3 regions of the Dermacoccus sp. NHGro5 genome follow, and region 2 is predicted to be linked to each of the others. Evidence: riboswitches for the same ligand, from Rfam matches in the RefSeq annotation. Region 2 holds a riboswitch; each other region holds the start of a gene.

Region 1 (2,261 bases), on a different contig from region 2:
CGAACGCCATGAAGAAGCGTGAACGGCCCACACGCGTCGAGACGGCACCCGCCGCGGCCATCGTCGGCGCACTGACGGCCGTCGCGACGAGCATGACGAGCCCGACGTCATGGGGGGAGAAGTGCGGGCGCAGCGAACTCGTCAGCACCGAGACCCCCATCATCGTGAACAACCACAGTCCCGTCATGAGGGTGAACAATGCGGCCACGACACGGCCCGTCACGCGCTCTTCCTCGTCGTCGGTCGCGTCGTGCGCGGCGGGATCGCGCTTGTCGGATTCGTGGGAAGAGGGGCTGTGACCTGCCGGCCCGGCGTGCGCTGACCTCGAGGTGAGGGCCAGGATCAACGGCAGCAGTGCGCCGACGACGAACAGCAGGCGCCACCCCCACGTGGTGTACGCGCCGCCGAGTGAGGCCGTCAGCATCATCGTGGCGGCGGCGATGGTGGCGTTCGCGAGGGGTGACATCGCCATGACGAGGCCGCTCAGGTGGCCGCGTCGTTGCGGCTCTGTGAGCGCGAGGGCGCGGGGGATGGCCGCGGAGTACTGCCCGCCGAGGAAGAATCCGGCGGCGAAGCGCAACGCCAGGAGAGCGGCCACGGCCCACGTCGAGGTGTGCAGGGGGAGCGTCACCATGAGGCCGGTGCACACGCTCAGGCCGAGCAGTGCGCCGCGTGACACGCGGGCTCGTCCGCGACGATCGGCCAGGGTGCCGAGGATGAACGCCCCGAGGGGGCGGCCCAGGAGTGTCGCGGCGAAGACGAGGCCGTCGGGAATCGTCGAACGCGTCGACAGCACCCCACCCAGCGCAATGACGGGCAGGAAGATGTCGAACTGGTCGACGAAGTTTCCGACGAGGGCGCTGCGGCGGGCCTCGCGCCGTTCTGGGGTGGCGGCGGCCGGCGCCAGGCGCGGCGCATCGTCGTGGGCAGGGGAAGGGGCAGGCGTCAGGGTAGACACGATCGAACACTCCCTACGGCGGCATGAACCGCATCAGGTTGGACGGTCGGCATGGCGATGCCCTCTCAGCCCGCGCCTCGGGCTCCCGTGTGACGGGCTCAGCATGCCACAGAGCACCCGGCTTCGGGGGCGTGTCTCGCGCCGGTCTGCGGGTCTCGTGGGGCGGTCATCAAATAGAACACGTGTTCGAACAATGGGGTACGCTGGGGTCATGTCGGACGAGGTGAACACCGGCCCTCCGGGCTGGCCGAGAGGTGTGCCGCCGCCGGGTGCGCCGGGGTGGCAGGAGGCGGCGACGCAGTGGCTGCTCGATCAGTGCCCCTCGGATTTTCGCGCCTACGACGCATGGCGCCGTCACCCGGTGGCGCTCGCTTGGGTGGCGACGTGGCATGTCGACGCTCAACTCGGCGCGATGCGCGAGTCATATCGCCGCATCCGCGTCGACCTCGCCGACGAGCTGCCACCGCGCGCGGTGCCGCAGGTGATGGAGCACCTGTCCGCGGAGGGGCTGCGGTTGCGTGCCACGGCGCGCGCCGTCCGTCTCGTGCACGAGGCGATGCGCGGCAAGACGTTCGTCCCTCGGCTGTGATGCGCCGGCGTTCGGGGCGGGTGCGTGGGCGGGCAGAGTCCCGGCCTTTGAACTCCGACGGCGCTACCGGCTCCGACGGGGGTGCGACGGGAGGGTGCCCCCGCCCGCATGGCGGCTGCGCGGTCGACGACCTAGACTCAGGAGACTGCACTTTCGAAAGGCTGAGTGAGACGTGACGCTGCTGGAAACCATCTCGGGTCCGGACGATCTCAAGCGAATCCCCGCCGAGGAGCTCGACGCGCTCGCCGCCGAGATCCGTCAGTTCCTCGTAGAATCCGTCTCCAAGACGGGCGGGCACCTGGGCCCCAACCTGGGTGTCGTCGAGTTGAGCATCGCGATGCACCGCGTCTTCGACTCGCCGAAGGACACGTTCGTCTTCGACACCGGCCACCAGAGTTACGTCCACAAGCTGCTGACGGGGCGTCACGACTTCAGCAAGCTCAAGAAATCCGGCGGATTGTCGGGTTACCCGAGCCGCGAGGAGTCCGAGCACGACGTCGTCGAGAACTCGCACGCCTCGACGTCGCTGAGCTGGGCCGAGGGCATCGCCAAGGCGCGCCGCCTCAAGGGTGAGAGCGACCGTCACACCGTCGCCGTCATCGGTGACGGCGCCCTGACCGGCGGCATGGCGTGGGAGGCGCTCAACAACATCTCCGCCGACGCCGACCTGCCGCTCGTCATCGTCCTCAACGACAACGAGCGCTCCTATGCCCC
Region 2 (2,261 bases):
CGGTTCGTCGACAACTCGGCTGACCGGGCCGGGCGGGCGACGCCGGCGGCGGCGTTACGCCCAAACTCAGAGCAACGAGACGAAGGAGAACACGATGATGAACTGGACGGCACGCCTCGCCGTGATCAGCGGCGGGTTGAGTGAGGAATCGTCGACGCATCGTCTCGCCCAGCTGCTGAGCGACGCGGTTGTCGAGAGTGCGCGGGAGCAGGGCAGCGAGGTCGTCGTCGAGCGGATCGACCTGCGGGCGCTGGCGCACGACATCACGACGGCGTCGTTGACGGGGTTCGCTCCCCCGGCGCTCGCGGACGCCTACGAGGTGCTGGGCGCGGCCGACGCCGTGGTCGCGGTGACGCCGACGTACAAGGCGAGCTTCACGGGCTTGTTCAAGTCGTTCTGGGATGCGACTGCGGGCGGCGTGCTGAGCGGCGTGCCCGTCATCGTCGGCGCGACGGGCGGTTCCGCCCGACACTCACTGGTGACGGACACCGCCTTGCGACCGCTGTTCGCGTACATGAAGGCGCTCGTCATGCCGACGGCGGTCTACGCCGCGCCCGACGACTGGGCCGGGCGAGGCCTGGAAGCGCGGGCGAGCGAGGCCGCCGGTGAGTTGACGCAGCAGCTAGAGCGCGTGCTCGGCGGAGCAGACGTGGTGGTGAACGGCGGTTCTGGCGCGCGCGTGTCCAAGGATGGGGAAGCGCCGAGAACATCGTCGAAATCGGTTCGTACGCTTGCCGAGACGCGCAATCGGGCGCGCGATCCGTTCGTCGCGGTGCCGACGATGGAAGAGATGTTGCGCCGCTGAGCACGACTCGTGACCGGAGGGGTCCGTCAGGTTCGTCACGAACCTGACGGACCCCTTCGTCACGTTCGTCTGCCGGGATGTGCCATAGTCGGAAGCGTCCTTCGTGGGAGTCCTGAGAACAGGGCTGAGAGGGAGCTGATACTGCTCCGACCGCTACCCGACCTGACCCGGATCATGCCGGCGCAGGCAGCCAAGGAGACCTCATGGTCGCTCATCCTCCGTTCGGTGCCGACGTTCGTCGACGCCTGCTGCGTGGGGTCTTGCCGTGCCTTCGTCCGATCCGAAGGAGGCACCATCATGACGACGTTCAACGCCCGCGACCTCGCGGCCACCACCGACCGAGCAGCCACGTCGCCGGCGTCGGCCGCGGTTCAGAGGCGCGCAACCACCCCCGCTGACGGATCGGACGCTCGCCGCAAGCAGTACCGAGACGCGGACGGCCTGCGCGTGCCCTACACCGAGGTCATCCTCGACAACTCCCCCGGCACCGGCGCGGCCAACGCTCCCGTCGAGCTGTACGACACCTCCGGCCCGGGCAGTGACCCCGAGGTCGGGCTGCCGCCGTTGCGCGCCGAGTGGATCGCCGAGCGCGACGACGTCGAGACGTACGCCGGCCGAGAGCGCACCCTGCTCGACGACGGCCGCTCGGCCGTCCGACGCGGTGAGGCGAGCCACGAGTGGCGCGGCGAACGTCGCGCACCGCTGCGCTCGAAGGACGGCGCCGTCGTCACCCAGATGCACTACGCCCGTAAGGGATTGATCACCCCCGAGATGCGATTCGTCGCCGCCCGCGAGAACTGCGCCCTCGAACTCGTGCGCGACGAGGTCGCCGCCGGACGCGCGATCATCCCCGCCAACGTCAACCACCCGGAGAGCGAGCCGATGATCATCGGGCGTCGCTTCCTCGTCAAGGTCAACGCGAACATCGGAAACTCGGCCGTGACGTCGTCGATCGCCGAGGAGGTCGACAAGCTGACGTGGGCGACGACGTGGGGCGCCGACACCGTCATGGACCTGTCGACCGGTGACGACATCCACACAACGCGCGAGTGGATCCTCCGCAACTCCCCCGTCCCGATCGGCACCGTGCCGATCTACCAGGCCCTCGAGAAGGTCAACGGTGAGGCCGACAAGCTGACGTGGGAGATCTTCCGCGACACCGTCATCGAGCAGTGCGAGCAGGGCGTCGACTACATGACGATCCACGCCGGCGTGCTGCTGCGCTACGTGCCGATGACGGCCGAGCGCATCACGGGCATCGTCAGCCGCGGCGGCTCGATCATGGCCGGCTGGTGTCTCGCGCACCACGAGGAGAACTTCCTCTACACCCACTTCGACGAGCTGTGCGAGATCTTCGCCCGCTACGACGTCGCCTTCTCCCTCGGTGACGGCCTGCGCCCTGGCTGTACCGCCGACGCCAACGACGAGGCGCAGCTTTCCGAGCTGCGCACCCTCG
Region 3 (2,261 bases), on a different contig from region 2:
GTCGGCTGCTTCGCGTTCGCCGCCCACGCCTTGGGCAGTTCGACGTTCGAGTCGACGGGGAAGACGTACATCGAGTCGGGCAGCGACTTCTGGAAGCTCGCACCGTTCATGAAGTCGATGAGCGCCTTCGCGCCGTCGGGGTTCTTCGCCCCCTTGAGCACACCGGCGTACTCGGTCGATCGGAAGCACGTGTCGAGCAGCGCCGACGTCGTCGACGTGCCCGCCTTGTCGACGGTGAACGCCGGCGAGCTGTCGTAGCTGACGACGATCGGACGCTTGCCCTTGCCGCTGCCGGTGAAGTCGACCTCGTACGCGTCGCTCCAGCCCGACGTCAGCTTGAGCCCGTTCGCCATGAGCTTCTTCCAGTACGCCTCCCAGCCGTCCTGGCCGTAGTGGCCGACGGTCGCGAGGAAGAACGCCATGCCCGGCGAGCTCGACGACGCGCCCGGCGCGACCATGAGGTTCTTGTACTCGGGCTTGACGAGGTCGTCGAACGACGCGGGCTTCGTCTTGTGGTTCTTCGTGAACCACGCGTCGTCGACGTTGACGCACACCGACGCGGTGTCGATCGGCGACAGCTGCCCCTTGCCCTGGCCGTCCGGCAGCTCGTACTTCGACGCCGACGCAGGCGCGCCCTTCGGGCTGTACGGCTCGAGGACGTCGTTCGTCGTGACACGCGAGGCGAACGTGTTGTCGATGCCGAACACGACGTCACCGAGCGGGTTGTTCTTGCTCAGCACGAGCTTGTTCGCGAGCTCACCGGCGTCACCGGACTTCACGACCTTGACGGTGTAGCCCGTCTGCTTCGTGAACTCGGCCATGACGTTCTTGTCGGGCGCCCACGACTCGTGCGTCACCAACGTGACCGTCTTCCACGCGCCCGAACCCGACGCACCCGAGCCGCCCGCCGAACTCGACTTCGACCCCGACGAGTTGTTGTCGACGCTGCACGCCGCCAGCGCACCCACGCACGCGAGCGCCAGCACGGCGCGGCCACTACGAGACATCATGTGAACGTTCCTCCTCACGGCCAGTGAGGGACGTCGTCGCCCGCACGTACGCGCGACGAGTGAGAACTCGACTTCCTCCGCCGGTGCTAACCGGGTCAGGTTCGAGGGTTTGGTGCCGGGTGCGGCACGATCTCAGCGCACACTGCGCTCCCCTGTCGTTCGAGCGTGAGATTAGCACCGACCACCGACGGACGACACGCTTCGGCCCGCTTCGCACTCCGGCATCCCCGCTGACGGCTCGTGCGCACCTCACGCCGACGCCGGATCCCTCGTGCACGAGCCGGCCGCCACGACGCCCACCCCCGTCAGACCGGGCTGATGACCATGCCGACTGGCGCAGCGACACATGCACGCGCGAGGATGGACCCAAGACATCAACGGCCCGAGGCTCGACGACGCCTCACGACGGCCGACGACACGTAAGGGGAAACACCATGGGCAACCTCGTGTGGAAGGTGCTGAGCATGGGCGCCGGCATCGTCGCGAGCAAGATCGCGACGACCACCGCCACCAAGACGTGGAAGATGACGACCGGCAAGAGCCCGCGCAGCGCGAAGGACCCGAACGCCAGCATCATCGAAGCCGCGATCTACGCCGCCATCTCCACCGGCGCACTCGCCGCCGCCAAGATGTACGCCGAACGCCGCGCCGCCGACTACTTCACCAAGTCCGCCGGCCACCCGCCGCAGGCCCTCGTCAAGCGCGCCGAAGAAGAGGCCAAGGAAGCCCAGAAGGGCAAGAGCCAGGCGCCCGTCGTCGTCATGAAGTAATTCCCCTTCGTCCGCTTTCCGGCGTGGGAGCAGCAGACTCGGGGGCGTCCATGTTGCGCATGGAGCTGTTCGCTTGGAGGGTCAGGTTCTGCCTGGCCCTCCTCGCGTGTCTCTGGCCGACGCATCACTGAGCGTCGCGAATTTCGTCCACACCGGCGAATTTCGCCCACATTCGCGATTCACGTCCACCTCGGCGGATCTCGTCCACATTCACGTCCCGGCCGAACATCACGCCGCGCTCCGGTGGCATGCTGACGCCATGAGCACGGCCACCGAGCGCAACTGCGCCTCGGCACGTCAGGGTGGACGTACGCCTCCTGGAAAGGCACCGTCTACCCCGCAGGCGTCGCCGACCGCGTGCGCCTCGAGTACTACGCGGCGAACCTCTTCGACACCGTCGAACTCAACGCCGGCTACTACCGCTGGCCGGCACTCACGAGCTTCGAGAGCTGGCACCGCCGCCTGCCCGACGGCTTCCGCA

What was found. Region 2 has a riboswitch for thiamine pyrophosphate ahead of thiC (phosphomethylpyrimidine synthase ThiC). Riboswitches for the same ligand answer to the same signal wherever they lie in the genome.
Region 1: another riboswitch for thiamine pyrophosphate. It lies ahead of J4Z35_RS09445 (MFS transporter); the one in region 2 lies ahead of thiC (phosphomethylpyrimidine synthase ThiC).
Region 3: another riboswitch for thiamine pyrophosphate. It lies ahead of J4Z35_RS08105 (thiamine ABC transporter substrate-binding protein); the one in region 2 lies ahead of thiC (phosphomethylpyrimidine synthase ThiC).

The regions. Positions count from the first base shown of each region.
Region 1 covers NZ_JAGEKQ010000019.1:21,815-24,075, reverse strand. The annotation lists gene J4Z35_RS09445 (MFS transporter) at 1-958, opposite strand, end outside; TPP riboswitch at 952-1,057, opposite strand; gene J4Z35_RS09440 (hypothetical protein) at 1,170-1,547, shown strand; gene dxs (1-deoxy-D-xylulose-5-phosphate synthase) at 1,720-2,261, shown strand, end outside.
Region 2 covers NZ_JAGEKQ010000004.1:52,084-54,344, forward strand. The annotation lists gene J4Z35_RS01275 (CE1759 family FMN reductase) at 95-805, shown strand; TPP riboswitch at 899-1,013, shown strand; gene thiC (phosphomethylpyrimidine synthase ThiC) at 1,103-2,261, shown strand, end outside.
Region 3 covers NZ_JAGEKQ010000016.1:17,148-19,408, forward strand. The annotation lists gene J4Z35_RS08105 (thiamine ABC transporter substrate-binding protein) at 1-1,010, opposite strand, end outside; TPP riboswitch at 1,066-1,174, opposite strand; gene J4Z35_RS08110 (DUF4235 domain-containing protein) at 1,445-1,780, shown strand; partial or broken gene J4Z35_RS08115 (DUF72 domain-containing protein) at 2,063-2,261, shown strand, end outside.